Regions from separate parts of the Oceanobacillus sp. CF4.6 genome, predicted to be linked through region 2. Evidence: riboswitches for the same ligand, from Rfam matches in the RefSeq annotation. Region 2 holds a riboswitch; each other region holds the start of a gene.
What was found. Region 2 has a riboswitch for S-adenosylmethionine ahead of ACHABU_RS09915 (phosphoadenylyl-sulfate reductase). Riboswitches for the same ligand answer to the same signal wherever they lie in the genome.

Region 1: another riboswitch for S-adenosylmethionine. It lies ahead of ACHABU_RS04000 (methionine ABC transporter ATP-binding protein); the one in region 2 lies ahead of ACHABU_RS09915 (phosphoadenylyl-sulfate reductase).
Region 3: another riboswitch for S-adenosylmethionine. It lies ahead of ACHABU_RS06455 (sodium:solute symporter family protein); the one in region 2 lies ahead of ACHABU_RS09915 (phosphoadenylyl-sulfate reductase).

What each region holds. Positions count from the first base shown of each region.
Region 1 is NZ_JBIMEX010000002.1:69,490-80,488, reverse strand. It holds gene ACHABU_RS04025 (acyl-CoA dehydrogenase family protein) at 1-275, shown strand, start outside; gene ACHABU_RS04020 (arsenate reductase family protein) at 786-1,142, shown strand; gene gcvH (glycine cleavage system protein GcvH) at 1,216-1,596, shown strand; gene ACHABU_RS04010 (toprim domain-containing protein) at 1,705-2,061, shown strand; gene ACHABU_RS04005 (thioredoxin family protein) at 2,086-2,400, shown strand; SAM riboswitch class I at 2,492-2,599, shown strand; gene ACHABU_RS04000 (methionine ABC transporter ATP-binding protein) at 2,694-3,728, shown strand; gene ACHABU_RS03995 (methionine ABC transporter permease) at 3,718-4,386, shown strand; gene ACHABU_RS03990 (MetQ/NlpA family ABC transporter substrate-binding protein) at 4,449-5,306, shown strand; gene ACHABU_RS03985 (hypothetical protein) at 5,551-5,691, shown strand; gene sufC (Fe-S cluster assembly ATPase SufC) at 5,971-6,756, shown strand; gene sufD (Fe-S cluster assembly protein SufD) at 6,772-8,082, shown strand; gene ACHABU_RS03970 (cysteine desulfurase) at 8,082-9,305, shown strand; gene sufU (Fe-S cluster assembly sulfur transfer protein SufU) at 9,292-9,726, shown strand; gene sufB (Fe-S cluster assembly protein SufB) at 9,765-10,999, shown strand, end outside.
Region 2 is NZ_JBIMEX010000005.1:104,835-115,833, forward strand. It holds gene cysI (assimilatory sulfite reductase (NADPH) hemoprotein subunit) at 1-48, opposite strand, end outside; gene ACHABU_RS09910 (assimilatory sulfite reductase (NADPH) flavoprotein subunit) at 83-1,918, opposite strand; gene ACHABU_RS09915 (phosphoadenylyl-sulfate reductase) at 2,066-2,785, opposite strand; SAM riboswitch class I at 2,897-3,000, opposite strand; gene ACHABU_RS09920 (M20/M25/M40 family metallo-hydrolase) at 3,115-4,725, opposite strand; gene ACHABU_RS09925 (sigma-70 family RNA polymerase sigma factor) at 4,952-5,527, shown strand; gene ACHABU_RS09930 (DUF421 domain-containing protein) at 5,595-6,455, opposite strand; gene ACHABU_RS09935 (DUF4363 family protein) at 6,549-6,887, shown strand; gene ACHABU_RS09940 (hypothetical protein) at 7,007-7,513, opposite strand; gene ACHABU_RS09945 (ABC transporter ATP-binding protein) at 7,835-8,755, shown strand; gene ACHABU_RS09950 (ABC transporter permease) at 8,748-9,701, shown strand; gene ACHABU_RS09955 (proline dehydrogenase family protein) at 9,784-10,800, opposite strand; gene pruA (L-glutamate gamma-semialdehyde dehydrogenase) at 10,919-10,999, opposite strand, start outside.
Region 3 is NZ_JBIMEX010000002.1:576,731-587,729, forward strand. It holds gene ACHABU_RS06450 (TRAP transporter substrate-binding protein) at 1-85, opposite strand, end outside; gene ACHABU_RS06455 (sodium:solute symporter family protein) at 276-1,886, opposite strand; SAM riboswitch class I at 2,022-2,127, opposite strand; gene ACHABU_RS06460 (SDR family NAD(P)-dependent oxidoreductase) at 2,472-3,242, opposite strand; gene ACHABU_RS06465 (phosphodiester glycosidase family protein) at 3,636-7,037, opposite strand; gene ACHABU_RS06470 (sulfatase-like hydrolase/transferase) at 7,389-9,167, shown strand; gene ACHABU_RS06475 (hypothetical protein) at 9,264-9,755, opposite strand; gene ACHABU_RS06480 (EamA family transporter) at 10,069-10,995, shown strand.

The DNA of each region.
Region 1 (10,999 bases), on a different contig from region 2:
AGTCAGCAATCCTTCGTACAGAAAAAGCAATCAGTAAAAACGGAGAAGATAAAAATAATATCAAGTTGCTATATACACAAGTGTATGTTCAGGAAGCATTCAATCGTATTGAAGCGAATGCAAAAGAAACATTGATAACGGTTGAAGAAGGGGACACACTCCGTACGATGCTGTCATCCTTACGTAAATTGACTCGTCACACACCAATAAATGTTGTAATTAAAAAACGTGAAATTGCAGCAGAAATTATTAAAGAAGAAAAATACGTTTTATAATGATGAGAAAGTCTCTGCGGTTCTAGTAGAGACTTTTGCTTTTTAACAAAGGCTGTTCTTTTGCGGCAAATCTATAAAGTGCGACGTAACTGCTGGTTTTCTATCAGTATGCAGGAACTTCGGCGACCGCTCTGGGAAATACACTTCTCTTTTCGCGGGCGGCTGGTGAGCCTCTTCATGCTGACGCATTTCAGAGTCTCACCTATGCCTTTCCTCCCGCAGAAGTCTACGTGTATTTCCCAGAGCTAGTTAGAAGGGTTGCTGACTATTACTACATTCGCGGGTAGCTGACATAGCATCAACAACTTCACCAGAGCGATCCCGGACGGCGATGGAAGCACACGATTTTGGATATCAGCTAGTAGTTACTTCGTATTTTATCTTAACTACGAAGATTATAAATCAGCAAACATTACGAAAAGAAGCTTAACTAAAAGCACTTATAATGGATTAATGCACATTGGGTTTGATATAATGAAATTCAATTTAGTGGTATGAGGGGGTTATCGGGTGGCATTAACATTTTATTGGTATCCAAATTGTGGAACATGCAAGAATGCGAAGAAATGGTTTGAAACTAATAATGTCGATTATACAAGTGTACATATTGTGGAAGAGAGTCCGTCAAAAGAAGAAATAATGAATCTGATGGAGAAAAGTGATCTTCCGGCAAAGAAATTTTTTAATACGAGTGGGAAGAAGTACCGCGAGTTAAGTATCAAAGATAAAATCAAGGATGCAAGCACGGAAGAAATGGCGGAAATATTGGCATCTGATGGAATGCTGATTAAGCGGCCCATTGTAACAGATGGCGAGATTGTTACAGTCGGTTTCAAAGAAGAAACATTCCAGGAAAATTGGAAATAAGTATAACAGGGACTAGAAAAAGAGAGCATTAAATTGTATAGTTAGATTGGAATTAATTATTGGAGGGATAAGAATGAGCTTACCAGAGGAATTATTGTATTCAAAAGAACACGAATGGATTAAAAAAGAGAATGGAAATGTACGAATCGGTATTACGGCATTTGCTCAGGATGAACTTGGCGATATCGTTTTTGTGGAATTACCTGAAGTTGGTGATGAGCTAACCGTAGATGAGCCCTTTGGTAGTGTTGAATCTGTTAAGACAGTTTCTGAATTGTATGCTCCAATAAGTGGCAAAGTAGTTGAAGTAAATGAAGAGTTGGATGACAGCCCAGAGTTTGTAAACGAATCACCATACGAGAAAGCATGGATGGTTGTAGTGGAACCGTCTAATGAATCTGAGCTTGATGAACTACTTACACCTGATCAATACAAAGAATTAACCGAAGAATAATGCTCCGTAGGCTGACTAAAGCACACAATTGTGTATAGTCAGCCTTAGTTTTATCATATAATGGATGTAAATAAGCATCTTTCTTGCTTGCATAAGGAGTGCTATGTGATGATAACTACTGAACCAGAGAAAGTAATTATTGTCGAAGGGCTGACAGACAAACGGCAGATTGCGAAGATTATCAACGACAATGTTACGATTATTTGTACGAATGGTACACTTGGTGTGGAGAAATTTGATGAATTACTGGAAACATATGAACTGGATGAGAAGGATGTTTTTATACTGGTAGATGAGGATAAGTCGGGGATGAAATTACGGAAACAACTTGCTCGCGAACTTCCACATGCGGAACACATTTATGTTAGCAGTGAATACCGCGAAGTAGCTGCAACACCTGAGAAGATTCTTGCGAGTGCTTTACTCAGCAAACATTTTTCCGTCCATCCCATATTTTTATTTTAGTGCAAAGGTATAAGGTGGTAAAAGGTGAAAACTATTACAGAAGAAACGCATAAACAAGACCGAATGTTGCTCTATATTTATACTCCATTTTGTGGAACATGCAGTGTTGCACGTGCAATGCTTGAAAAAATTGAAGCGGTTCATCAGGAAAACATATTTTATGAAATGAATGCGTCTTTGAACCCGGAATTTATGATTGAGAATAAAATAGAAAGTGTCCCATGCCTGTTAATTAAGGAAGACAGCCAAATAAAGGAGAAAATCTATGCCTTCCATTCGACAGGCAATATCTATAGTTATTTAATAAAGTATAAGCCTGAGTTGTTTGCGAAAAGCTAAGGATAATAGAAAGATACAAAAATTTAATATTGACATGAATATTTCACCGTGCTACTATAGTCTCACTGATTCAAAACTTAATATTTTCTATCTCTTATCTTGAGCGGTGGAGGGACTGGCCCTTTGAACCCGCGGCAACCTTCAAATTTAAATTTGAAAGGTGCCAATTCCTGCAAAGTAGTACTTTGACAGATGAGAGAACGTGAGACTTTATGTAAACTATTACGTCTTTCTGTTCTCGAGCAGATGGACGTTTTTTGTTGATTAAATGTGAATCATTAGGAGGATAAATAGTGATTTCAATTGAGGGTTTAAGTAAAATCTTTGCTCTAAATAAGAAAAATATAACAGCTGTTGACGATTTGACCCTTCATATAAAAGAAGGCGAAATCTATGGCGTAATCGGATATAGTGGTGCTGGTAAAAGTACGTTTGTACGCCTGCTAAACCGACTGGAAGAACCAACTGCAGGTAAAGTTATCATCGACAACCAGGAGATTACGGCTTTGAATACGAAACAGCTACGGCTTGCACGCCAGGAAATGGGTATGATTTTCCAACACTTTAATCTGCTTTGGTCAAAAACAGTTGAAGATAATATTGCCTTTCCATTGGAAATAGCAGGCGCATCCAAAGCGGAACGTTCTTTGCGGGTGCAAGAGCTAATTGATCTCGTCGGGCTTAGTGGACGTGAAAAGGCATATCCATCCCAGTTAAGTGGTGGACAGAAACAACGTGTTGGTATTGCGCGTGCACTTGCAAACAATCCGAAAGTATTGCTGTGTGATGAAGCAACATCTGCATTAGATCCCGAAACGACCAACTCCATTTTAAACTTATTGATGGATATTAATAAGAAGCTTGGTTTGACAATCATTTTAATTACTCACGAAATGCATGTTATTCGTAAAATCTGTAATCAGGTTGCTGTCATGGAGCAAGGGAAAGTCGTGGAACAAGGGCAAGTGCTAGAGGTATTCACACATCCGAAAATGCCAGTTACAAAGAAGTTTGTGGAACAAATTATGGGATCCAGTAGTGAAGATGATGATATATCGAATATTATCGATACGTATAGTAACGAGGGGAAAATTCTACGCTTGCATTTTCTTGGGGAAACTACAAATCAAGCCCTCATCAGTGAATTGGCGAAAAAGTTTGATATCGATCTGAATATATTGCAGGGGAAAATAACACAAACTCAGGCTGGCGGATATGGTACATTATTTGTCCAGGCGAAAGGTGAAATTGAGGAAGTTAATAAGGCAGTAAGCTTTATTCAGGAAGAAACCTCAGTAGAAGTGGAGGTTATCCGAGATGCTAACTAATTTATTTCCGAATATCGATATAGAGGATTTTTGGGTAGCTACTTATGAAACATTCTACATGACAATTCTGGCATTGATTGGGACATGTATTTTAGGCCTCATCTTAGGGCTACTTCTCTATCTGACAACAAAAGATGGAATTTGGCAAAATAGCTATGTTAATTTAATCGTAGCAGCATTTGTAAATATATTTCGGGCTATTCCTTTTATTATATTGATTTTATTGTTATTTCCTTTTACTGATTTTTTGATTGGAACCATACGCGGACCAAATGCAGCATTGCCTGCCCTAATTATCGGTTCGGCACCATTTTATGGGAGACTCGTTGAGATTGCTCTCAAAGAAGTAGATAAAGGTGTTGTCGAGGCGGCGAAATCAATGGGGGCAAAGACAAGCACCATTATTTTACGGGTACTTATTCCAGAATCCATGCCTGCCCTTGTCTCAGGACTTACGGTTACAGCAATTGCTTTAATCGGCTATACTGCAATGGCCGGTGTCATTGGCGCCGGTGGACTTGGAAATTACGCCTATTACTTTGGATTCCAGCGAAGAGACTTTGATGTTGTATTTCTTTGTACAATTATAATTGTTATTATCGTATTTATTTTCCAATTTATTGGGGACTTTATTACTAATAAAGTGGATAAAAGATAATTGATTTGTATATAGGCAGATGCCCATTTCAAATATATAAAAACATAGAAGGAGAGAAAAAGATGAAAAAAATTCTAGCATTATTATCATTAGCATTTGTACTACTATTGGCTGCGTGTGGTGGAGGAGATTCTGACACCGGAAGCGATAACGGAACTACGGAAGAAGGAACAGAAGAAACTACTGAGATTACTGTAGGTGCATCAAGTGTTCCCCATGCAGAAATTCTTGAAGAAGCAAAACCTTTGCTTGAAGAGCAAGGAATTACCTTAAATATTGAAGAATATCAGGATTATGTATTTCCAAATGATGACCTTGCAAGTGGTGACCTCGATGCAAACTATTTCCAGCATCTCCCTTATTTGAACCAAACGGTTGCAGACACTGGTTATGAAATTGAATCGATTGGTGGCATACATGTTGAACCAATGGGTGTATATTCACAAAGCATAACAAGTATTGACGAGATTCCAGACGGTACAGAAGTAATTTTGAGTAACTCTGTGTCTGACCATGGCAGAATTCTATCCTTGTTTGAAGCTGAAGGATTACTTACACTTGACGAAGGTGTCGAGAAATCAGAAGCAACCATGGAAGACATTGCAGAAAACCCTAAAAATTTAAGTTTCTCTCCTGACTACGATCCAGCTTTCTTACCTGAATATTACAATTCGGAAGAAGAAGCACTTGTTGTCATTAATACAAACTATGCAATAGAGTCTGGTTTAAGTCCACTTGATGATGCATTATTCATTGAAGGCGAAGAATCAGAATATGTAAATATTATTGCTGCCAAATCTGAAGATAAAGATAATGAAGCTTTAAATACATTGATTGAAGTACTTCAATCAGAAGAAATTCAAAACTTTATTATCGAAAACTACAAGGGTGCCGTAGTTCCTGTAGGTGGAGAGAATTAATTGAAAACTGAATAATGAGGATTCCAGAGGAAATGTTAGTTATTTATCCGTATTTTATGTAAACAATCTATTTGGAGTTATGGTTTAACCAAATATCGGTCTATTTCCTTGAAAAGGGGTTTATATCCGCTTTGTTAAGGGAATCGTCTTTGTGGTAACATTAATGTAGTTAAAAACTTGAAAGGGATGGTTCACTATTAATAGTGGAATAGACTTAAAGTATACTTCTGAAATGCAAAAAGGAATGACTCAATCACGACATGTCAACTATGAGGAATACGGAAGAAAGCTTGATAAACGTATTGAGGTTGAACGCCAACGCGATGAAGAATACAAAGAGGCAAAACAATTATCCTCTAATATGGATGGTCAACTCCCTAAATAAATACATGAAATACAATACTGATGTTCCTCATAGGAGCATCAGTATTTTTTTAATACGATAGAAAAAAGGTAACAGGAAAGAATAGTAAGGAACACATTAATTAGCATTCTCTATTTTCAATTAGAGAGTATATCAAAAGTGAAGAAATCCTCGATTTTCTGCTAATCTAAAAGAGTTGATTATTAATTTGAAATGCTTTAAGATTGGAATGAGACTAAATTGAGAATGGATGTAAATTCATTTGATTACTAGAAAATACAGTATTTGGAGGTATGTTTTATGTCAGGATCAGTTTTAGAAGTTAAAAATCTTCATGTATCCATTGAAGACAAAGAGATATTAAAAGGTGTAAACCTTACGATAAAAGGTGGAGAATTCCACGCTATTATGGGACCTAACGGAACTGGTAAATCAACACTTGCTTCTGCAATTATGGGTCATCCGAAATATGAAGTTACAGAAGGAAGCATTCTTCTTGATGGAGAAGACGTACTGGAAATGGCAGTGGACGAACGTGCTCGTGCAGGACTTTTCCTGGCAATGCAGTACCCAAGTGAAATCAGTGGTGTAACGACATCAGATTTCCTTCGTTCCGCAATTAATGCCCGTCGCGAAGAAGGCGATGAGGTCTCTCTAATGAAATTCATTAAACAATTAGATAAAGATCTTGATTTTCTGGAAATTGATCAAAGCATGGCAACACGTTATCTAAACGAAGGATTCTCTGGTGGGGAGAAAAAACGTAATGAAATTCTTCAATTAATGCAAATAAGCCCGGCAATTGCAATCCTGGATGAAATTGACTCCGGTTTGGATATCGATGCATTGAAAGTCGTTTCCAAAGGGATTAATAAAATGCGCAACGAAGAATTCGGTTGCTTAATTATTACTCACTACCAACGTTTGCTAAACTATATTACACCAGATTTTGTTCACGTTATGATGCAAGGCCGTATTGTGAAGTCAGGTGGACCTGAACTTGCTAAACGTCTGGAAGAAGAAGGTTATGAGTGGATCAAAGATGAACTAGGCATCGAAGACGAAACAGTTGAACAAAACGCGTAATGTAGGAGGGGTAATATGACTGTAGAAACTAAGCTTCCATTTGATAAAGATTATATCGACCAGTTTTCCAAAGCTCGTAATGAACCACAATGGATGAACTCGTTACGTCTTAGTGCTTTAGAAATGGCAGACACACTTGAGATGCCAAAACCGGATAAGACGAGAATCGGTAATTGGAATTTCAGTAATTTTAAGCACGAATTTACAGAAGGAGATAAAATCTCTTCCATAAAAGATCTGCCTGCAGAAATGCAAGCGTATTTTGATGAAGGAAATGCGAATGAGAATCTCTTGATTCAGCGTAATCAATCTGTAGCATATAATACATTAAATGAAGAACTTAAAAATAAAGGCGTTATTTTCACGGATATTTTTACTGCGATGAACGAACACAGTGATATAGTGGAAAAATATTACATGAAAGATGCAGTAGCAGTAGATCAAAACCGTCTAACTGCACTTCATGCAGCATTAATGAACGGTGGAATTTTTGTATACGTTCCAAAAAACGTTCAAGTTGAAGAACCATTACAAGCTATTTTCTGGCAGGAAAACCCAGAAACAGCATTGTTCAACCATGTTCTCGTTGTAGCTGAAGAAGGAAGCTCCCTAACCTATGTGGAAAACTATATTTCCCATAATGATGAGCAAGAAACAGTAGCAAACATTGTATCCGAAGTATTTGCACATGATAATGCACAGGTTGCCTATGGTGCAGTGGATCATTTCGCTGCTGGAACAACAACCTATGTAAACCGTCGTGGAGTTGGTCATCGTGATACAAAAATCAACTGGGCACTGGGTCAAATGAATGACGGAAATACAGTTTCAGAAAACATTACCTATCTGCTTGGAGACAATTCGACTTCAGAAGCAAAAGCGGTTTCTGTTGGGCGCGGTAAGCAAATACAGAACTTTACAGCTAGCATTCGTCAATACGGAAAAGAAACGGACGCTTATATTTTACAACGTGGGGTTATGAAAGGCAGTGCGACAACTATTTTCAATGCAATTGGAAAAATTGAGCATGGTGGTTCAGGGTCTAACTCTGAGCAGGAATCACGCGTATTGATGTTAAGTGAAAAATCACGTGGCGATGCTAACCCAATCCTATTAATTGATGAAGATGATGTTACTGCAGGTCACGCTGCATCTGTAGGTCGTGTAGATCCTCTTCAAATGTATTACCTGATGAGCCGCGGATTGAAACAAGAAGAAGCAGAACGCCTTGTTATTCATGGTTTCCTTGATCCGGTTGTATCTCAAATTCCGATTGAGTCCATTAGAAAACAATTGACTCAAGTAATTGAAAGGAAAGTTAATTAATGGATGTTCAAGCCATTAAAGAGCAGTTTCCAATTTTAAATCAGGAAGTCAATGGACATCCTTTAGTATATCTCGACTCTTCAGCGACATCACAAAAACCGGTCACCGTAATTGAGGCTGTGAATAAGTATTACCGTGAAGATAATTCAAATGTACACCGCGGTGTTCATACGTTAGGGACCAGGGCAACAGATAAATACGAAGGGGCCCGTGAAAAGGTTCGTGGGTTTATAAACGCCGGGAGTACAGCAGAAGTAATCTTTACCCGTGGTACAACGACAGCAATTAATACAGTTGCAACCAGCTATGCTCGTAACACGTTAAAAGCTGGGGATGAAATTGTCATTACACAGGTAGAGCATCACAGCAATATTATTCCATGGCAGCAGGCGGCAAAAGCAACCGGCGCAGCATTAAAATATATACCATTACAAAGCGATGGGACGATTACATTGGAAGATGTCCGCTCGACGATTACCGAGAATACGAAAATGGTGGCAGTCAACCATGTTTCCAATGTATTGGGCTCCATTAACCCAATCAAAGATATAGCCAAAATTGCACATGAAAAAGGTGCTGTCATTTTAGTTGATGGTGCACAGGGTGCTCCACATATCAAAGTGGATGTAGTAGACTTGGATTGTGACTTTTATGCTTTTTCCGGTCATAAAATGGTTGGGCCGACTGGTATAGGGGTATTGTATGGTAAAAGGGCTCTCCTGGAAAATATGGAACCTGTTGAATTTGGTGGAGAAATGATTGATTTTGTAGATCTATATGATTCAACATGGAAAGAACTACCTTGGAAATTTGAAGGTGGTACACCAATTATTGCTGGAGCTATCGGACTCGGCGCAGCAATCGACTTTATACTTGAAGTTGGCCAGGAAAACATTTTGGAACATGAACAAGAATTAGCAGACTATGCGATGGATCAATTACGTACAATAGATGGTATTACAATCTACGGTCCTGAAAAACGTGCCGGACTTGTTACTTTTAATCTTAATGATGTTCATCCACATGATACTGCAACCGTACTCGATTCTTTTGGGATTGCAGTGCGTGCCGGACATCATTGTGCACAACCATTGATGAAATGGTTAGAAGTATCAGCAACGGCACGTGCAAGCTTCTATCTTTATAATACAACTGAAGATATTGATCGTCTTGTAGAGGGACTGTTAAAAACGAAGGAGTATTTTGGGAATGGCTTTAAATAACCTCGATACACTTTACCGACAAGTAATTATGGATCATTATAAAAATCCAAAAAACCGTGGAAATATTGATGGCGATGCAGTAACGATTGACATGAATAACCCAACCTGTGGTGATCGAATACAGCTACAGATGCAAGTGGAAGATGGTATTGTTAAAGATGCCAAATTTGACGGGGAAGGCTGTTCAATCAGTATGTCATCAGCTTCCATGATGACACAGGCAATTAAAGGGAAAAAAGTGGAAGATGCGATTAATATGTCCCACGCTTTTTCGAATATGATGCTTGGAAATGAAATTGATACAGAAGAATTTGATTTGGAAGACATTGAGGCACTTCAAGGTGTTGCTAAGTTTCCAGCAAGAATTAAATGTGCAACTTTAGCATGGAAGGCTATGGAAAAAGGGGTACAGGAAGACTAAGGTATAATGTTTTTAAATACCAATAGGAGGTTTTAGTAATGGCTAAAAATATGCCAGAAATCGATGAGTATAAATATGGATTTCATGATAAAGACATCTCTATTTTTCGTACGGAGAGAGGCTTAACAAAAAAAGTCGTTGAAGAAATTTCCAAAATGAAGGAAGAACCGCAGTGGATGCTGGATTACCGTCTGAAATCTTTGCAACATTTCTATGATCGTCCAATGCCGCAATGGGGCGGCGATCTTACCGGCCTTGACTTTGATGAGATTGTTTATTATGTAAAGCCATCTGAAAAGCAAGGGACTACATGGGATGAAGTACCAGCGGAAATCAAGGAAACGTTTGATAAACTTGGTATCCCTCAAGCAGAACAAAAATACTTGGCTGGTGTATCAGCACAGTACGAATCGGAAGTAGTATACCATAGCTTGAAACAAGATTTATCAGATTTGGGTATCCTATTTACAGATACAGATACTGCATTGCGAGAACATGAAGATCTCTTCAGAGAATACTTTGGTAAGATAATTCCTTATTCTGATAATAAATTCTCTGCATTAAACTCAGCAGTATGGTCTGGTGGATCATTCATCTATGTGCCTAAAGGTGTTCAAACAACCACACCATTACAAGCATATTTCCGTATTAACTCTGAAAATATGGGGCAATTTGAGAGAACGTTGATCATCGTTGACGAAGGTGCTTCCGTTCACTATGTAGAAGGTTGTACTGCACCAGTCTATACAACAAATTCACTTCACAGTGCAGTTGTTGAGATCATTGTTAAGAAAGATGCTTATTGCCGTTATACAACGATTCAAAACTGGGCAAATAATGTGTATAACCTAGTGACGAAACGTGCAGTATGTGATGAGAATGCAACAATGGAATGGATTGATGGTAACATCGGTTCTAAATTGACAATGAAATACCCTGCAATCCTCCTAAGAGGCGAAGGTGCTCGTGGTAACACACTGTCCATCGCTATTGCAGGCAAAGGTCAAGTACAGGATGCAGGAGCTAAAATGCATCACTTGGCGCCAAATACGTCTTCCACTATTGTTTCGAAATCCATTTCCAAACAAGGTGGTAAAGTATCCTATCGCGGACTTGTTCATTTTGGCCGTAAAGCAGACGGAGCACGTGCAAACATCGAGTGCGATACGCTGATTATGGATAATGAGTCAACGTCGGATACGATTCCATACAATGAAATTTTAAATGATAACATCTCATTGGAACATGAAGCAAAAGTTTCGAAAGTTTCCGA
Region 2 (10,999 bases):
CGTTTCATCTAACGGTCCAACTTGCTCTGGAATTTTATTTTTATCCATGCCTTTATTCTCCTTTCCGTATACCTTCTTATTGTTAATATACGTCACGTTGATAGCGTTTCTGTTTGCGCATGTCACTCAAGAATGCTTCTGCTTCTTCATGGCTGAAGCCGCCCTCTTGTTCGATAATTGTGGTTAGTGTAGCATGCACATCATTAGCCATATGTTGTTCGTCACCACATACATAAACATGTGCTCCTTCATCCAGCCATTGATAGATTTCCTTGCTCTTTTCAAGCATCCGGTGCTGAACATATACCTTCTCTGCTGTATCACGGGAGAAAGCCACATCCATTTTCGTAAGTACACCTTCATTGAGCCAGTTCTGCCATTCCGTCTGATAAAGAAAATCTGATTCAAAGTGCTGGTCACCGAAGAATAACCATGTTTTCACCTTAATATCTTCCTCTTCTAGTTCTTCTAAGTAAGATCGATATGGAGCCACACCAGTGCCAGGTCCAATCATGATTACAGGTGTTTCTGTATCAAATGGAAATTTAAAATTAGGGTTAGGGTGGACATATACTGGCATAAGTTCTCCTGGTTGAATACGTTCCGCAATCTGCTCAGTGCATACACCCGCCCGATCACGTCCATGCGCATGATATCTTACTGTTCCTACTGTTAGTTGCACCTCATCTGGATTCGCTTTATAACTACTTGCTATCGAATATAGTCGAGCTGGAATCTTTCTCAGAATCTGAATAAATTCACTAGGTGCAAACGTTTTTGGTGGATAGTCCTTTACCAAATCGAGTAAATCTCTCCCATCGATATAAGCCTTTCGCGCCTCTTCCTGTCCTGATTGTACAAGTACATGTAACGCTTCATTATCGAAAAGCACTGCCGCTTGCTCCAGTAATGGCTTCGTAAGTCTAGTAATCTCGAAATTAGAAAGCAATGCTTCTCTTAACGAACGGATTTCTCCCTGTTTGTTCACTTGAACGGTCTCATCCGGATTCCAGTTCATTTCCTTAATTAACTGGTCTACAAGTTCAGGATTATTTTGCGGTAATATTCCAAGGCTGTCCCCGGGTTCAAATACCAGATTCGATCCTTCAAGAGATAACTCAAGATGACGATTTTCTTTGTTTGATCCTTGCCCACTCAAATTTAAATTATCTAAGATTTCAGCCATATATGGGTTGGTCCTTGTAAAGACCTGTCGTTCCTCCAAAATAGTTCCAGCAGCTTCCTGTACTGCAAGGGAGGATTCACTTTCTTGTGCCTCATATAATACTCCTAAGACGCCCTCTGTCCATTCTGATGCAGGTTCATCAAAATCCAAGTCACAATCGACCCTTGGATACAGTCTTTCTCCTCCAAGTTCCTCTAGACGCTTATCGAAATCCTTGCCAGTCTGACAAAAAAATTCATAGGACTGGTCTCCGAGGGATAATACGGAAAAGCGAACGTCCGTAAGTTTAGGTGCTTTTCTACTATGAAGAAATTCATAAAAAGAAATCGCATTATCTGGTGGTTCCCCTTCTCCATGGGTAGCAGATATAATCAGTAAATCCTCAACTTTTTTTAGATCCTTTGTTTTAAAATCATCTAATGCAGCTATTTTCACCTTTAAATTTTTCTCTTCCAATTTCCGAATTGCTTCTTCAGCAAGTCTTTGGCCACTACCCGTTTCAGATCCATAAAGCACCGTCACTTCCCTGGAAGCAATCTGAACAGCAGGTGGAGATGCTACCGCAATACCATTGGAAGCAGTCTCTCCATTTGGTATCGATTCCGTTACCTGTGTAGCTGCAAGATATCCACCAAGCCAATTTCTTTGTGCTTCTGTTAACGTTGGCAACAGGACATTCAGATTTTCTGTTTGCTCTTGACTAAAAGGACTATTCATTACATTTAACTGCAAAGCTTTTCACCCCATATAAATTTCATTTTTTCCATCCTAACTGTATAACTATTATTTTAGGTACAAAGTATTGTATCCTAAGTTGTTTACTTGGTTTTAAATATAAAAATTTTTCTTCTAAAAAAAGGAAGCTAATTAATCGATTTTTCAGCTTGTATGAAGGCCACATTCCGTTTTATTGAATCCTGACCATCTTCCTGCACGCGAATCCGTAGAATCCGTTACTTTTGATGTACATGGGATACAACCAATACTAGGATAACCTTGATCGTGCAATTCATTATATGGCAGGTTATTTTCCTTGATATAATCCCATACGTCATCCCAGGTCCAATGGATTAACGGGCAAACTTTAATCGATTTAAATTTTTCATCTTTATTAACAAAATCAGTTTTGCTCCTTGATGGCGATTGTTCTCTTCGTAATCCGGAAATCCAAGCAGGTGCCCCACTTAGCGCTTCTTCAAGAGGCTTTATTTTTCGAATGTAACAACATTGATCAGGCTGGCGTTTCCACAGTGCCGAACCATGCTGATTAGCCTGTTCTTCCACTGTCAGGTCAGGTTTTTTTAGTTGAATGCGAAGTTCAGGATACTTTTCCTTTGCTTTATCAATTAAGTCATAGGTTTCCTGAAAATGAAGATCTGTATCCAAAAATACAATTTCAGCATCCTTTTGTACTTTGGAAATTAAATCAACTAATACTACTCCTTCCGCACCAAAACTGCAGGCATAAACAATATCGTCACCGTATGTTTCGTATGCCCATTGGAGAATTTTTGAAGCACCTTTTGTTTGGTCTGTCGGAATCCAGTCTTTATACGGGTCACCAGTAAAATCACTGTACGTAACCGAATAGTTATTCATACTTCATCCCTCCAAGAAAAATAGTTATCGGTTAAATAAAAATAAATCCTCGTTCTATATTATAAGAAGAGGATTTGCTAACTTTACCTTTTAACAGGCTCGTTTTTTCTCTTCTTATCTTTCAGGTAATTCACCTGAAGGAATTGGCACAGTATTAAATCGAACCTGTTGCCGAGGTTTCATAGGGCCCTTCCCTCCACCTCTCGGGATAAGAAATATTAATACAAGTAATTTGATATGAATTATTTGTATTGTATCTTTTAAAAACATGAAAGTCAACAGTTATTTTGTAAAAAATTAATTAATTATAAATATTTAACTAAATTATTTTAGTTTGCATTACTAATCATATGAATCAATTCTTCCATGATAATTGGATATTCTTCAAAGGCATTTTTGATATTCAGACGCTCTGTTCGTTTATGCGCATCGTGTCCATATGGTCCCACGTTTATAACAGGTGCATTTAGCTTCTGCATTTCTTTAAATGGTAAAATATAGCTGTCACCCCAGACCGGTGTGTTTTCTTCAAATGCATTCCAGCCTTCTGCAGTGCCGGAATAACTTACATAGCTGAGATCACATATCCCATTTAAGTAATGAATCCGTTTAATAGGCAAGTTAAATTTTTCTTGTGCAATTTTTGTTACAAACGAAGTACACGCTTCGATTAGTTCATTTCCAGTGGAGTTGACAGCCGGATAGTATGGCGGTGCCAGCAATACAATAATTGCCGGGGCAAGTTCCTGGCATTGAATCATTAGTTTATCGGTAATGCGTAGCGACTTTTCCCGATCATCCCAAGCTTCATTGTAATGAATATCTGCTTTAACATCATTTACATATTCCTTACCCAGTTTATTGGTAGCATAGGTTACTAAATCTTTATAACGAATCACTTTTACTTTTCCAATTGGTTCAACATGATGCCTCTTGCAAATTCGTTCATAGGCTTCATTACACTTTTCTGCAGCCGTTTGCGCTACCTTCTCAAACAAATCAAAGGCCTCTGACGCGCTCCGCTTCATAAGAAATATATTATACAAGGCAGACGAACGGTACGGAGTCTGTGTAGAATAATGCAACCGCAAATCCGTTTGCTGCAAGGTTACAGGAAGTGGTGTCGTCTCCCCGAGAACGGTTTCCTCAAATAAATCATTCCACTCCATCTCTCTTGTCATGAAAGAAGAAATATAAGGGGAAGTCATCCCACTGAGTGGCTCACCTGCATGTGTTTCTTTTCCATAAAATAAAGAAGCAGCGAGTAATTTTCCAATGGATCCTGTGTACATATAATGGGATATATCTGTGGGATCCTGACGAAAAGTAGGTTCACTGTTTAAAAATATTTTATATGTGAATTGATGTTTTTCCTGAAGTTTATCCAGAATAGGAACAGCAAAACGCATTCCCGCTGAGTTTACTTCTTCGTCAGGAACGGTTAACAACAGTAGATTAATTGGCCATTTTTCCACACTTGCTTTTTCAATGAGACTCATATGCATGACAAGCCCCATCTTCATATCCATTGTGCCACGTCCAAATAGAAATTCTCCTGATTCCAAATCTTTTCGTACTTCTTCTTGAAACTCATCCTGTCTCTCCAATAATACTTTCGTAAGTTCCTCTGGTTGCGTAGCCAAAGGTTCCAAAACGCCATATTCTTCTGTATTCACCGTATCAAAATGACTTATTAGACAAATTGTCTCTTTTGCATCGGGGTGTTTATATAATGCCGTTAAAAATTTACGTCTCAAATCAGCAGCATGTGTGGAAAGATAATCCGGGAACTGCTGGAAATACTCCAAGTTCTGAAGCTTGGCACGTAATTTCGCAGGAAATTGTCTCTCCCCTTCTGATAATGTCATACTTTTCCAGCTTACAATTTCATCCAACAAGGTCCGAAGCTTGTCCGGGCGATCCCATCTTAATTCTGCCATATAAATATCCCCCTTTTACAGTTCTCTCTAAGAAGTCGATATTTATTAATTATAACAATAAATATTCTGAATATAAATATATTTTTATGAAGAGCGAAATCTTCTATTATCCAGAAAATAAACTTTTTAATTTTTTTACCCCCTAATACCAACTTTTTTCGATTATTAATATAGAAGAATGCTTTGTTCTGGAAAAATTAATTTTAAGAAAATGGAGATGAGCTAAATGAAGGATAATCAAAAATTTACGTTTGAAGAGGTTTTCAGTCAAAACGAAAAAAGAATACACTATTATATCAATCGCCTTCAGATTCGTGATACTAATGAAGACTTCTATGAAGAAGGACTTTTTGCATTGTGGAAAGCCTATGAAACATACGAGCCGGACAAAGGACCCATGGCAACTTATTTTAATTATTCAATCAAAAACCGATTAATCGATCGAATCCGTAAAGAAAATAATGCGCTAGAAAAGATGGATCATTTTATACGTAATAATAAATATCTTTATGATGATGGTAACTATGCATGTGGATTAGACTCCAATACTTCTATTAAAAATAATAGGGAATTCTTTTCAGCCAATGATCAGTTGTGGGAGCGGTTGAAGAAGCATCTATCTGTGAATCAATGGAAATGGGTTAAATACTATATCATAGAAGATCTTTCTGTTAAGAAAATTGCTGTTCAAGAAAACACATCGACCGAAGCAGTTAAAAGCTGGGGAAAAGAAGTTAGAAAAAAATTAAGAGATAGGGCATTTCGGGAGAAGATCGGCTGGCATATTGATGACAAAAATTGACTTTTGTTAACTGGATTTAAGCATAAATCAAGGAATAACCTTTAGAAGATTAGCAATTCCAAGGCCCTTACTTCAAATAAGGCAATATCGAATCAAGCGTTTTTTGGAGTTCGGTTGCGTGTTTGGCATATAACTGTTTAGCTTCTGGATTATCTGTCTGCAAGGCAAAGTTCTCCATATCTGCTTGTATCTTTTTAAGCGTTGCTGCAAGTAGGGGGCGTTCATTAGGTAGATGCGGTTTCTTCTTACCTTCATATAAATCCACAAAAAGATTGCCACGCGAATCGATTTGAGCTAGAAAAACATTTCTAATATCTTCTGCTCCCTGTTTTTGCACCTCGCCTGATAACCATTCTTTCGAATAACCTAATTTTTCAAGGCTATTTTCAAGTAGCTGTCCATCCATAATCAGGATGCTTGGTCCATGTTCCTGTTCTAATGTAAGACCTAATACGTGCGGCGTTACTGGCTGTTGCTCTGTCTTGAGCATAACACTTAGCTCTCCATTTGTTTCCAATACAGCCATTTCAACATCGGAAAATTTAAAGATTCCCTTCTCTCTTAACAATAGAATTAATTCATTAATTGTCAAAAGATTCTTTTTCAAATCTTTCTCTAGAACTTCACCGTTTTGAATGACAATTGTTGCCTTCCCATCCGTTAAATTAGAAAACATCCGTGACTTCAATCCTGCATATGCGAGGATAATTGGAAAGAGTCCCCAAATAAATAATGACATCAGTCCATTCGAGATTTTAACGTTTTGGTCTACTGACATCGTTGCAGCTATTGAACCGATAGTAATTCCAACACAATAATCAAAAAAAGTAAGCTGTGAAATCTGTTTCTTTCCCATGATCCGTGCCATAACCAACAATAAAAGAAATGAACTTACCGAGCGAATAAGAATTAAAACAAGTTCTGGCACGACACAATCACCTTCCGATTTTTGATATGTAAACTTTTTATATTATAGGACAATCTAGGTATATCCATGCATTTATACAAGGAGATCGGAAAAATGATTAAAAAAGCCAGTATTTATATGATAGTGATACTCCTACTTTCAGGTTGTAGCAACAAAGTCGGTGGTGATTACTTCTTTAACCATATCGATGAAATGGAACAAGCCTTGAGTCAGCCAGAATGGACCGTTATTACACAACAAGCGGAAGAGTTAAAATATATGTATAAAGATAACAAATGGAAGCTACAGCTTATTGGCGATGAAGGTGAGTATGAGTCATTAGATGAAAGTATCGGTAAACTGATTGAAGCAATTAAAGAAGAAGATATCCTAAATGTTCGAATGGAATTAGCAACTATTAAATCATATTTGAATGGAATTTATTCACTATAGTTAGGACACGACAAAAGGCCCAGCAAACCTAATCTATAAGAGCCTACGAAATAAATAAAAAAACTGTTCCATAAGCCTGTACAGGTTTATGGAACAGTTTTAAACAGATAGAGAGATATTTAGTTAACTGGATTCTTTGTAAAGGTATGGTCTGTTGTTAATCCTGATTTACTCCGATTACCGGATGATGTGTTAAACTTTACATCGTCTTTTGCGGACAGTAATTCATCTTTTGCGTCTACTGCTTTATCTTTCACATCCATTACGTCCCCTTGTGCATCCTTCACGGAGGACATAATTTCTTTCGATTCATCCGCTACATTTTTTGATGTCTGTTTGATATCTTTTACTTGAGTATCCAATATGGCCTGGATTTTGTTAATTGCTTCTTTGGAAATATCGGTTGCATTTTGAACTCGGGTAATAAGTGCTGCTCTTGTACCGTTTGGATCTTCTTTAATTGTTGTAGCATACTTGCCAACGGAATCCTTCATTGTTTTGGACGTATCCTTTACTTTCGTACGTGCATTGCTATTAAGAAGAACGAGTGAAGAAGCTCCTGCAACTACTCCTGCAACGATTAATCCTGTTTTGGCTTTCTTTTGTTTTTCTACTGTTGTATTCAATGAAAAAACTCCTCTCAATAATATAATTGTTTTGTGTATTAATGGTTAATTTCCCGTTATGAAGTAAAATAAACATAAATTAAAAAAGAGCTGACGTATTCTTATCAGCTCACATGACAACTATTTAATTCCCCAAACAGCAGCTCTCGACTGCGTTCCTTACATCATATGTTCCGGAATCCCTATTTGAGCAGGCTACTTATGAAACTCATACCCCGTAGCCATGGACATTTCTTTAATATAATTAATTTAAAATATATGAAACATTTCCATTTTGAGTCCGTATGAATGAATAGAGTCTTAGGAATGGAGGTATTTTACATGTCAGAAACAGCGATGGAACTGATAGATGTCAAAAAAAGGATTGGAAAAAAGGAAATTATTAAAGGGTTGTCTTTCACTATCAACAAAGGAGAAGTATTTGGCCTAATCGGACCAAATGGTGCAGGTAAAACAACGACAATACGGATGATGGTTGGATTAATGAAACTCTCTGAAGGCGATGTTCAAATACTTGGTAAAAGTATAAAGACGAACTATAAAGAAGCGGTTCGGGAAGTCGGGGCGATTGTTGAGAATCCGGAAATGTATCCGTTTATGACAGGAGCACAGAATTTAGCTCATTATGTACGCATGATACCAGGAATAACAAAGGAACGTATCAACGAAGTAGTTGCCATTGTAGGTCTTGAAAAAGCAATGAAGGAAAAGGTTGGCAGATATTCTTTAGGAATGCGCCAACGTCTTGGCATTGCCCAGGCCTTATTACATAATCCATCTGTATTAATTTTGGATGAGCCAACAAACGGACTGGATCCAGCAGGCATCAGAGAAATCCGCATGTACATTCGCAAACTGGCAATAGAAGAAAATGTGGCCATTATCATATCTAGCCATTTATTATCTGAAATAGAACTGATGTGTGACCGAATTGGAGTGATTAAAAACGGTGAGCTAGTTGCGATTCAGCAAGTTAATGATAAAACGGAGAAAGATAACTTAAAACAAGTTCAAATCGAAGTCACACCAATTGATCAAGCTATTGCACTATTAAAGAAGCACCATGAAATTGATGCAGTCCAGGATAATAAGCAGTTGACCTTCCAAAGTGAAAAGGAAAAAATTCCTGAACTAATTCAAACGTTAGTAAAAAATGAGGTTGCAGTTTACCAAGTAGGGGTAACCAAGTCTACACTAGAAGATAAATTTTTTGATTTGATTGGAGAGAATACGATTGAGTAATTTTTTTAACCTTGTTTATAATGAACTGACTAAAATTTATATTCAAAAATCAACATGGTTCATGTACATTATCCTTGCTGTAATCATTTTAGGACTTGGTATCATAGCTAACATCTATGGAGAATTCGATGAAGCATATGAACAGGAAAATTGGCGGGAAGCATTACAAGAAGAAAATGAAGTATTAACAAAAGAAATGGAAAAGGAAGAGTTTCTGCAAGTTATTAACTCCAGTTTCATTGAAACGAATAATTATTACTTGGAAAATGATATTCAACCTGCAGGCTATGGTGCTTGGCAGTATGTAATGGAAAATGAGATGTTATTATCCATCGTTAGTCTACTTACGATTATTGTCGCTGCTGGTATTGTAGCAAACGAATTTAGATGGGGGACCATCAAACTTTTACTTATTCGTCCCATTTCCCGGACAAAAATATTAGCTTCAAAGTATGCAGCAGTTCTATGTTTCTCTTTATTTACCCTTTTATTCGTATTGCTGTTTTCATGGATTGTTGGTGCCATTTTCTTTGGAGTCGAAGGATTAAATCCGTATATCGTACTGGAAAAGAGTACTGGTTTGGAATACGTATCGGTAATTGGTGAAATTGTTTCCGGCTATGGATTTCAGCTCGTAACCCTTGTCATGATGGCTACATTCGCCTTTATGATCTCCTCTGTATTTCGAAACAGTGCACTCGCAATCGGTACGGCTATTTTCCTAATGTTGGTCGGAAATCAAATCGTTTTCTTTTTCATGGAGCGGTCATGGGCAAAATATATTCTTTTTGCAAACACAAATTTGAACCAATATACAAGTGGAAATACACCATTAATTGAAGAAATGACGTTGGGCTTTTCTGTTACAGTTTTAATTGTTTACTATGCTGTATTTTTACTACTTTCCTGGTTATTTTTTACAAAGAGAGACGTAGCGGGTCAATAAAATCTCCCATTCCAAATTAAAAAGCGACTTCTGCTTCAACAGGTGTCGCTTTATTTTTTTGTCGAGAGAATAATCACACTGGTCAGCTTATTACTTTGTCCTTTTTATTACGCTTTTTCTTCCATACCAATACAGAAGTAACTGCAAGTGTTCCTAAAATAATCGGTTCCTTTTTAATCTTGTTATTTTTACCATAGATAATATCTTTAACAACGAGATTCATATTTTGTGGACGTTCTGCTAGCCGTCGCATGAAATAACCGAACCAGTCGTCACCAAAAGGAATATAGGTACAGAAGTTATACCCTTCTTCAACCAGTTCATCGTGCATTTCTGTCCGAAAACCATAAAGCATTTGGAATTCAAACTTATCTTTGCTAAAATTATTCTCCTTCACAAAGCCTTTTAGTTCCTCAATGATATTGTGATCATGAGTAGCAATGGAAGTGAAAGCATCTCCAAGCAATCGTTTTTTAGCTAGTTTGATAAAATTACGATCAATCTCTTCTTTGGAATAGAAAGCCACTTCATCACTTTCTTTATATGCACCTTTTACTAGACGCAGTCTGACATCTTTAAGTTGTTCAAGATCATTTTCAGCTCGATATAGATAGGACTGGATGACGGTCCCCACATTTTTGTATTCATTACGTAGCGTTTTTAGAATTTCTAGCGTCTTCGAATAATGAATATATTTTTCCATATCAATATTGATAAATATATGATAAGCACTCGCAGCATCCAAAATCTCTTTCATATTACCAATACAAAACTCTTGATCGATATCCAAACCAAGCTGTGTCAACTTCACGGATACATGACAATCGAGATTCTCTTCGTTAATTTTTTCTAAAATCCGAATGATCTCTGTTTTTGCCAAGCTTGCTTCCGATTTATCGGATACGAATTCCCCAAGGTTATCAAGGGTTCCACTAATCCCCCTGCTGTTCAGCTCTTTGAGCGTATCAATCACATTATCCATATTTGTACCGGCAACGAACTTTTCAGCACCAAGACGGAATCCCCATTTTTTTGCATTTGCATTTAGTAATTTATTATTTGATAAACCGATAAAGAAATCTTTTGTTAGACTTGTCATGTCAGTTTCTCCTTTAAAATGCGACTTATCTTACGCGTTATTAATCACATTTCTTAAATGAATAGCAGTGAACTTTATGCGGCAAGCAATTTGTACTCGCCGCATATAATCAGTAAAATTAGAATGTTTCAGATACAACTTTAGCTTCCAGAAAATGTTGCAAATAATCCGGTCCTCCAGCTTTTGAATCTGTGCCAGA
Region 3 (10,999 bases), on a different contig from region 2:
CCTCTTTTGAACTCGCTACCGAATCTCCACACCCTGAAATAAGTAGAGCAATAATAGTTAACATAAAAATTAAATAATACTTCATGATTGAACCCCCTTTTACGCGAATATTGTCGAAAAACGACAACAGCAAATTAAAAAAATCATACCATAGCAAGATAATTTAGTAAACAACAATTTTTCAAACTATCAGAATTCAGCAGCATGGGGACGGTTCTTTTGCTTCCTATATAACAAAAAGGAAGCAGGAGAACCGTCCCCATGCTTCCTACTAGTTAAACTGCAGCCGTCTCCCTCCGAACACCCTGTGCTTCAACCGGACGAACAAATCTTATTGCTGCAATGAAATAAGACAAAATAGCTGCAAACATAAATAGACCGAATAATCCATTTTGATAGAACGTATTAAAATAGAGGACATTTGTAATTGTAAATAAGAGACCTGCAGTCAACGCTAAATAGCCAAATCGATCTGCTTTTCTAAAAATCCACTCTGATTTGTTATCGGTAAGTGTCACCAATGTGATCGTTAGGATGTTAATGGAACTTCCGACCCAAACCGGATGTACGTTCATATAAAATTCTTGGGGATTCCACCCACCCAAGTAATACCACAGCAAACCGCTTGTAAAGCCTGTAAACAACGATGCAACAACTGCACGTTTTGTCACGACTGGCCAGAATAAAGCTGCTACAACCGGTGCGAACGTGGCACTGTTTCGAATCGTCCAGGCAAATACATTCCACCATGCGGATTGCTCTGTTCGCATTAAACCAAATAGAATCATAAGTCCAGTTAAAAGTAGTAAGGAAATTTTTGTATATTTGATAAGTTGTTCTCCAGATGCTGTCGGCTTGATTGCACTGCCAACATCACGTCCTAAACTTGTTGCACCGGAGAACTGGCATGGGCCACCCCATCCGAGCGCACAACCCCAAACACCGAGAAAGAATATTCCTACGAGTGGAGCAGGCAGAACCTCCATCAGGTACAACGGAATCGCTATGAGACCTGTCGATGCATTCGGTACGACTACCGCTGCCGATATTCCGAATAAAACACCACCAACGATAAAAGGAATCGCCATAAAACCAGCCATAATCAAGCCTTTCTGTCCCTCTTCCGGTGTTCGGGATGAAAGTGCCATCTGAAAAGCGGCCTGGGCCAGAATGACATTTACGAGAAATGTACCGAACCAGACGACAATTACCTGCAAACCAACGCTGCCAAAATCAAACATTTCGGGACGCTCCACATTTAATGCTGCCAAACCGGAAATTCCCGGATTAATGAAAAAGGCAATGATACCGATTGTAATCATCAATCCAAACAAAACCATATTCATCGTCTGTGTAAAGGCGATGGACCACATACCGCCAGCCTGCAAATAAATGAAAAGTAAAATGGCAGTAAATGCTACAGACAAACTCAAGGAAATACCAGTGAACACATGGAAAGCGGAAGCAAATGCGATTGCAGTCGCAACCGACCACATCGGAAAGGCAAATGCAGTAATGGCACCAGATAACCCTTTTGCCGTTCTCCCAAATTTATCACCAATTAGTCCGGAAACAGTGACAAGCATTCTTTTCCGGAAAGATCGGATAATCAGTAAAGCGATAATAAAGATTTGAACCATTTCTGCCAGACCATACCAAATCGCGGAAATACCACTTAAGTAAGAAAGCTCCAGAATTGATATAAATGTCGAACCGGAAAATAATCCAGTAATGCAAAACGCAACAATCCATTTGTTAAAATTTCGGTTCCCCACAAAATAGCTGTCCTTTTTAGTCAAACGCCGCTTTGCAATTTGCCCGGCTGCTATAAGCGCAAACGTATATCCAACTGCTAAAACAATAATCCACACACCGTATTCTGTCATAATAACAACTCCTCAAATAATTATTAAACACATCGCAATACTCAACTTTAAGCTATACAGACTCATGTTTGTTGAACCAAAATAAAAACCCCCTTCTATAATAATAAGAAGAGGGTGGATATATCCGATGTCCTCTTCTTATCTTCCAGACAACTGTCTGACGGAATTGGCACAGTACTCATTACGAGCCCGCTGCCGAGGTATCAAAGGGCCAATTTCCCTCCACCTCTCTTGATAAGAAGTACGTTTATGTAATTGTATATAAGTTACCTTGTTCTGCTCAAAAAGTCAATCATTATTTAGTCGAGAAGCACGGGGACGGTTCTTTTGCTTCCTATATAATAAAAAGGAAGCAGGAGAACCGTCCCCGTGCTTCCATCGAGGGCTAGTTAGCCAATTTCATCCTTTCTCTCCACTTTACTTTTTTCATTTTTTTCAGTAGGGAAGTTTAGTATAGAAGAGTAAAATAAATAGAAAGAAGGTTACCACCTATTGAACGAAATGGTAACCTTCTTTCATAATCAGGAGGAAAATATACTACTTTACTATACTCCACTCCTTTACTTCAGATAATATTCTATCAAACTATTTAGCACCTAGCCCACCATCAATTCGATATTGTGAACCAGTGATGAATGCACTCTCATCTGAAGCAAGAAACAGAACCAGATTTGCCATATCTTCCGACTCTCCGTAGCGTCCAAGTGGGATAATTTGAGTAAATGCTTCTTTTGCTTCTGCACCCTTCCCAGGAATTGTTCCTTCTTCAATGGAACGCATCATTCTTGTATTCACTGGTGACGGATGAATAGAATTCACTCGAACATTTGCATCTGCAACTTCTAATGCCGCAGTTTTAGTCATCCCCGTCACCGCGTGCTTGGAAGCACCGTATGCAATTTGGTTAGGAGTACCCATCAATCCGGCTCCAGATGAAGTGTTAATTACACTACCATATCCCTGCTCTCTCATGACTGGCAATACATGCTTCAACCCTAAAAATACTCCTCGGACATTTACATTGATTACTTTATCAAAATCTTCCACATCTAAATCAGTTAATAGAGCTATTTTTCCTTCAATACCTGCATTATTAAAGAAAACGTCAACTTTTCCGAATTGATCAACCGTCTCTTTAACGTATTTCTTTACATCATCCTCTTTGGAGACATCTGCCTCAATCGTTAATACTTCACCGAATGATTTAAGTTCATTCTTCGCTTCCTCTAATGGCTCTTTGAATAAGTCTACTAAAACGACCTTAGCCCCTTCTTTCAAAAACTTTTCTGCTGTTACCTTCCCTATACCACCAGCACCGCCAGTAATTACTGCAACTTTATTATCTAATCTACCCATTTAAATTCCTCCTCTTATGATTACGTTTACAATTCTATTATACTAGTCATAAATTACTAGGACAAATTAAAAGCTCATGGAAAAAATGAGACAGGATTATTACCCAAAGTTATATTCGGAATAAGTACCACAGTCATCATTAGCAATTTTTTTGGATAACATTTATATCTCCAAAAGCATTTTCTCCTATATCCATCCCGCTTCATATTTTCCTTCAACAAGTCGTATGCATCCTAGTATTCTATACATATAATTACTCTGTAAATAGTAAGATTGCAGCTATATTTATCTTTTTATCGATAATGCATTCGTGTATTTAATAAACCATATTCCATGTATAAAAAAGACGCAATTCATCAAAGAGAATTGCGTATTTTCATTAAAAATATATTCCTATTGAATCGTAATTTGCTGTTCACCGCTTACGTTATTTGATGTTACTTTTAATGTGATTTCTCCTGCTTTCAGTGGTTTAAGCTTTCCATCTGCCGGATTGAAAACAGCTGCATAGCTCCCAGACTTTTCAGCTCGTTCAGCTGCTTTTCCTGAGCCAATATAGACATTATTGCTTCCTTCCCAAGTTACAGATGCTGGATAGCGTAAAGGGAAATCCAGATTTCCAGCCTGATGGCCAGTTGCTTCAATAGAAATAGTTTCACCGATTGCAACAGATTTAGGTGCGTGCAGTGTAATTGATTCTAGCAGTGGGCGAACCTCTGCCTGAATCCATTCTGCGCCCTTCACATTGCTTTGCTCTGACGCTCTGTCTGGACCGATTGCCTTATCAGGTACAGCAGTAGGATCAATTCCAAATAATGTCCATGCATAGAAACCGCCATTATCTGCTGCACCATAAGGAGCCTTCCCAGCAGGTCCTGTAACCATATATGGAACACCTTCCACACGTTCGAGATTTACGGTGTGTGCATGACCACTAATATACATAGCTCCCTTTCCATTTGATTCTTCACGGAATTCAGTGAGCCATTTCTCCAACAGCTCAGCCTCTTTACGATCAGACAGCTGACTATTTTCTGTTGGCAATGGATCACGTGTTGGGTGGTGTCCGATAACCGTAACATTTTTAATAGCAGGATCTGATGCAGCGTCTTCCAGAGATTCTTTCAATTCAATCATTTGATTAAAATCACTCGTTCTTAAGCTTCCTGTTGCTGTATCCAGTAAAATAAATCTTGTTCCATTATGATCAAAGCTATAACGGTTTTCCTCAAATACCTCTAAAAAGTTTTCCAAATTCCCTGAACCCGCAATTTCGTGGTTACCAGGAATATAGTAGATTGGAATCTCATCTCCTACTTCTTCCTCTAAAATCTGTTTTGCAAACTCAAAATCCTCTTTCCATGCTGTATCAACAAGATCCCCGTTGATGACCAGAAATTCAGGATCTTCAGCAACAATCTGGCGAAGGGATTCCCGTGCCATTTCTGCTTGATTACTGTTTGGAGAAGCTGCTGTAAATTGACTATCCGCAAGTACTGCAAATTTCCAACGATCATTACCTATCGATTCATTTTGGATAATTAATGAATCCGTTGTTGGATCCTCTTCTTTTGGTATTTCAACTGAAGGTGGAACTTCAACAGTCAAATCATCAAAGATCAGCTGTCCGGAATATTGCTTATTTCTATCTGTTTCCACCGGATAAATACGCCATAATTTCGCTGGATAGTTTATCCCCTCTGGAAGAGATGTTTCAATATATTTCCAGCCTGTCCAGTTTACCTGATTCGCTAATGTCAACGTATAGTTTGTGCCGGATGCATCCGTAATAACGGTACGAAGCCAAGCACCATTGCCATCACCATGTACCCATAAACCGATTTTCTGAACATCACCAGGGAGTTCAAGACGTGGAGATGTCTGTAAATAGGCTGCGCGAGTCGCAGTAGTTGTCGAAAAGTCATAGTTCACCTGGATGCCATTTCCCTCTCTGCCTTCTACTACTTCCATGGATGCACCGACATTGGATGGATACTTTGTTACACCCCATCCTGTTGGATCTTCAAAATCAGCTATATTAATGGAAGTAAGTCCGACCGTAACGGGAATAGTTATTTCCTTATCCAGTACAGTTGCGGAAATGGTAGTGGATGCCCCATCTTCCAAAGGTACAACAGTAAAGCTCCCATCCTGGTTTTCCTCGATTGTAATAAATGAACCATCATACTCCAACTCGACGTCGCGAGCTTCAATTGGAGCTGAATATCCATTAGAATCATAACCAGTAACAGAAAAACTGCTGCTTCTGCCCATTTCAAGTCCTAGATAGGAGCTTGAAGGCGCTATCCGGTCCAAATCTCCGAGTACGGTAATCTCCTTTGTTCCTTTTGCAGATTTAATTTGTGCTTCCGCTACAGCAGATCCAGTTTTCTTCGCATAAAAAACTCCATCTTCTTCAAAAGATCCGACATCTGCCGGCAGAGCCTGCCAGGATATCTCTCCAACTTCTACAGGAGAATAATTTTCATCGTGACCAAGTCCAGTAAAAGTTCTGCTCAATCCAGGGAAAATACGATCACTGTTTTCCATATCTGAAACTGTTTCAACAGAAAAAGCTGAGAGTTCACCACTGCCAGCCTCGGCAAAGATGCCAATCCCATTTGGCACGCTGCGTTCAACGCCGTCAGATGGTTCATTTACCACTTCAGCATTTTCATAACCCGGTTTCCGTGCGACCATTGTCGAAGAACCACCACCATCGATATTCAAGGCAGTATGTGCACCATATTCTTTCATCAATTCCCCAAGTTCTTTATAGGTCATTCCGCGACTATCTGTTTGACGACCGTCAACGAGTCCAAGAATCATCGTGTTCCCATCTTCGGAGAAACCAACAGCTGTACGTGGTGCTGTTGTACTATCATCAATTTTTGTAGGAACTTGTCCATTTTCGACCAGTTTAATATTTCCACCTACTGCAAAATTCATTATTGTATCTTCATCCATTTTTGGCGCGTATTCCACGTTTACTTTATCACCAATGGATAGCTCTTTTAATAGAGTAGCACCTTGTTCACGTCCAACCAATACAAAGGTGTTCTCAGCAATATCTCCACTGCCAGGTTCCTCAGATACAGCAACTACTTCTCCTTCTTGGACAGTTACTTCATATAAAGAAGTCCCACTTGCTGGTCTTTGTGCTTGATCCCACACAGATGTATACAGTCCAATTCCGTTTGCTGGAATGGAAGATTGATTTAAAGCTGAAAGTATAGAATCTCCATTGGGAAGCTTAATGGTACCCTCAAGGAAGATATTCGCAATTTGTCCTTTTCCTTGCTCATCGACTCCTGCTGTTAACGTATGGGAGCCTTGTGGGCCCTTCAATAAATTACTATCTTTAATCATGGTTCCTGAAGGTGCTTTCGTATTATTAATGTCAAAGAAATCGCCATTTACACCGCCAACTGCTCCAGAAGCAAGCGCCATTTCGGAAACTTTTTTTGCCTTTGTGACTACCCCTGGAAACAGCAATTCCGTTGAAACATTTCCATTAGACAAATCGACTGTCATAATTTCACCGTTCAGCCATCCACGGACATCAAATCTTTCAAAGCTTGTTAATTCAATACCCGGACCGATTGTAATCGTATCTTCTTCTGATACGAGCGTTTTCCCATCGGCTCCAACCGTTATTTCCGGTTCTGTCCGATCCGAGGACGCGGAACGAGCATCTGCTACCTTATTCGGTTCATTTTCTGCATGTACCGGAAGAATAGTTCCTACGGTAGCAAAGAAAACCAGTACCATACACATCCACCATTTACGATTCATTCCTAGTTTCCTCCCTATTTCACATTTAATAGTTTGCAAGAATATGTACACTCCCTCTCCCTTCATCCGTTCTTTAGTAACAATAGTAGCAAAGCGATATTAAATGAGTTCAAGAATTTTGTGAATTTTCATAGTAAAATAGAATGATGAATTTTAATATAAGGAAGCACGGGGACGGTTCTTTTGCTTCCTATATAACAAAGAGGAAGCAGGAGAACCGTCCCCGTGCTTCTCAGCGAAGTCCTTTACCTCCATGCAAAAAACTGCCCCCTTGTCCATTGGAACCGTCCAAACGATTCTTTCATAAGATATTATGTTTAAAATCTTTTTTAATTTTTGGAGGGATTTTCATTGGCAAAAGGACTTAAGAATCAATCTAATATATTAGAACATGATCGAAATCGACCAAATTTCCTTTTCATTATTGTAGATGAAGAACGCTTTCCTACAGCTTATGAATCTGATGAACTAAAAGAATGGCGCAGAGTCCATTTAAAAACACAGGAACTATTACGTGAAAATAGTATGTCTTTTTTAAACCATTATGTTGGTAGTACCGCTTGTTCACCTAGTAGAGCCACTCTTTTTACAGGACATTATCCATCACTTCACGGTGTAACACAAACAACTGGTGCCGCAAAGGGTGCTTTTGATTCGGATGTGTTTTGGCTTGACCATAATACTGTTCCGACTCTGGGAGACTATTTTCGTGCTGCTGGTTATCGTACGTATTGGAAAGGAAAATGGCATATATCTGATGAGGATATACTAATGCCAGGTACACATAATGCATTAGCAAGCTATGACAAGCATACCGGCGTACCAAATATTAAAAATGAGAAGATTTATTCACGTGCAAATCGACTTGATGCCTATGGTTTTTCAGGGTGGATTGGTCCGGAACCTCATGGAACTGATCCAAGGAATTCAGGTTCATCTGCAAAGATTGGTGTAGATGGACGTGATGCTATCTATGCGGAAGAAGTGGTTACTTTATTAAAGAATCTTGAGGAGGGGCATTCCAAAGAGAGTGATCCTTGGTTGATCGTATCCTCTTTCATTAACCCTCACGATATTACATTGTTTGGTCTACTCACTCAATTGTTACCCACTTTTGATTTTAAAATAGATCCCAGCGTTCCTGATATCCCACAAGCTCCTACTGCGACTGAATCTTTACAAACGAAACCAACAGCACAGGAAAGCTATCGCAAAACGTATCAAAAAGCCTTGCAGCCCACTCTGGATACTCCATTTTTTAGGAAACTTTATTATTCACTTCAAAAAGAAGTTGATAATGAAGTGTTTAAAGTGTTTCAGGCGCTTCAAAAATCAATTTTCTATAAAAATACAATTGTTGTTTATACATCTGATCATGGTGATTTATTAGGATCGCACGGAGGATTGTTTCAAAAATGGCATAATGCATATGAGGAGTCTATCCATGTTCCATTCCTTATTCATAGCCCAACGCTCTTCACTGGCCAACAACAAACAACTACGTTAACAAGCCATGTAGACATTGTTCCAACTCTATTATCACTTGCAAACATTCCTACCGAAAAGGCTCAAGCCAAACTTCGAAAGAATCATTTGGAAGTGCACCCATTCGTTGGTAGAGATCTTACACCACTCTTACACGGTAATCAGGAATTCCCCCGTGCAAATGAAGCCATTTACTTTATGACAGACGATGATTTTTCAAGAGGTTTACATCAAGTGACACAAAAGGGTGAATGGTACGAGTCCGTTACACAGCCAAATCATATGGAGACCGTGATTACCACATTAAAAACTGGAGAAAATCATAGTCAAGAAAAATGGAAGCTATCTCGTTATTTCGATAATCCTCAATTTTGGAGCAACCCTGATGTTGAGGACCAAGTTACTCAAAAAGAAGTCTCACTATCTCTTTCAGATGCTACGGAGACTACGATTAAAGTATCGACTACAAAAACAAATCCTGTGCCAGATCAATATGAATTATACAATGTTACTCAAGACCCGTTTGAGGAGAAAAACTTAGCCCACCCCCATTTTGCAACTCCAAAAACAAAAATTATCCAGCAAAAATTAATCAAAACCCTTGAAAAACAAGCGCAGAAAAAAAGACTGTCCCCTGGATCTTGATGGAGGAGGAAGCACGGGGACGGTTCTTTTGCTTCCTATATAACAAAAAAGGAAGCAGGAGAACCGTCCCCATGCTTCCCCATGCTTCCTTTTCCGTTATTCTACCGTGTAATCAACAAGTATTAATTGACCCATTTCATTTTTGTAGTATTCAATGCTCATTGGTGTTCCTGGTTCTAACGATGCCCAATCATCTTCCATGAATTCAATTATCTGTAGTGCGATGGTTTCGTCTGCTGTTTCGACTTCTATTGTATGTGGATCTCCTTGTCCGCTATAAGTTGCTTCTTCTTTGATGGTATCTGTTGCTGCGTCATCATTCTCTGATTCGTCATCTTCCTTTTCTGCCTCTTCTTCTGCAGGTTCGGAAGCTTCATCTTGATCATCATCCGGTGCAGAATCCTCAGTACCCGCTTCTTCATTGTTTTCAATATCCTCTTGTTCTGCTGACTCCTCTGTTACATCCGCTTCGCTTTCTTCTGTTTCCGTTTCTGTTCCCTCATCATTCTCATTGGTCCCCCCGCACGCAGTTAAGACCACTAAAAATAAGGCACTAACCAATAGGAAATACAATTTTTTTGTTTTCATTTTTTTCACCTCTTCTTAGAAAATTAGTCGCATTAGTTACTTAAATAGTTACATCATACTGTTTCTAATCCTATCGTACCTAATATAACAGAAAAGTACTTTACAGAAAAAGAAATAAGAAAAGCCGCTTGCTTCATCCCACTATTTTGGTAATCTTACTGCCAAGCCTACCTTCGCCTTAAAAAACCGGTTATTTCCATTAACCAAGCCCCCACACAAAAACCTACTAAATATGCTATGATAGTATTTATGGTTTTTCCTTCCGACAACTGAGAAATACACCATGTTATTTAACAATAATGGAGGATTAAATATGAAACGTCATCATGCTATCGTCATTTTCCTTTTAGGAGCTTTTTTCTTCGGGTTGAACCCGTTATTTATTAAATTAGGTTATGCTGCAGGCTGGACCCTCGGTGAAATTAACGTGGTACAGGCCATCATTGCTTTGATCGTGCTTTGGACCATCGGAATTTTCGCCCTTAGACGACATCCACAAGCAATTAAAAAACTTAACGTCAAAACCGTGCTTTCCCTCGTTATTGCGGGAAGCTTTACCGGACTTACAAGTGTTCTTTATTACGGTTCGATGCAGTATTTACCAGCATCCCTTGCTGTTGTATTACTATTCCAATTCGTATGGATTGGCGTATTATTTGAATGGATTTTTAGCCGAAAAAAACCAAACAAACAAACGATACTTTCCGTCATACTAACATTGGTAGGTGTATTATTTGCAGCAGATGCGTTTAATGGGGGGCTAACCGAGATAAAACTTCTCGGCTTTGTACTCGGAATTGGAGCAGCATTTTCCTATTCCGCATTTGTTATTTTCAGCGGGCGTGTAGCTGTTGAGGTCCCGGCAACGATTCGGACACCGATTATGATCACAGGTGCTGCTCTATTAATCTTTATTATATTTCCACCACATGTGACACTAAGCGCCAATGCCTTAAGTAGTGGAAGTTTATGGTTCTATGCTGGTTGCCTTGCCCTATGTGGACTCATCTTAACACCACTTATGTTTGCAATATCAACCCCTCATATATCTGCAGGCCTAGCAACCATTCTCGGTGCCATTGAGCTTCCAGTGTCTGTAGTCGTTGCCTATATCGGTTTGGCCGAATATATCGCACCTTCCAGATGGCTTGGTGTAGTGCTTATCCTCCTTGCAATCACAATCGGTGAAATGAAAGGCATTTGGCAAATGATTATCAAACGGAAAAAAACCGTTAGTTAGACAG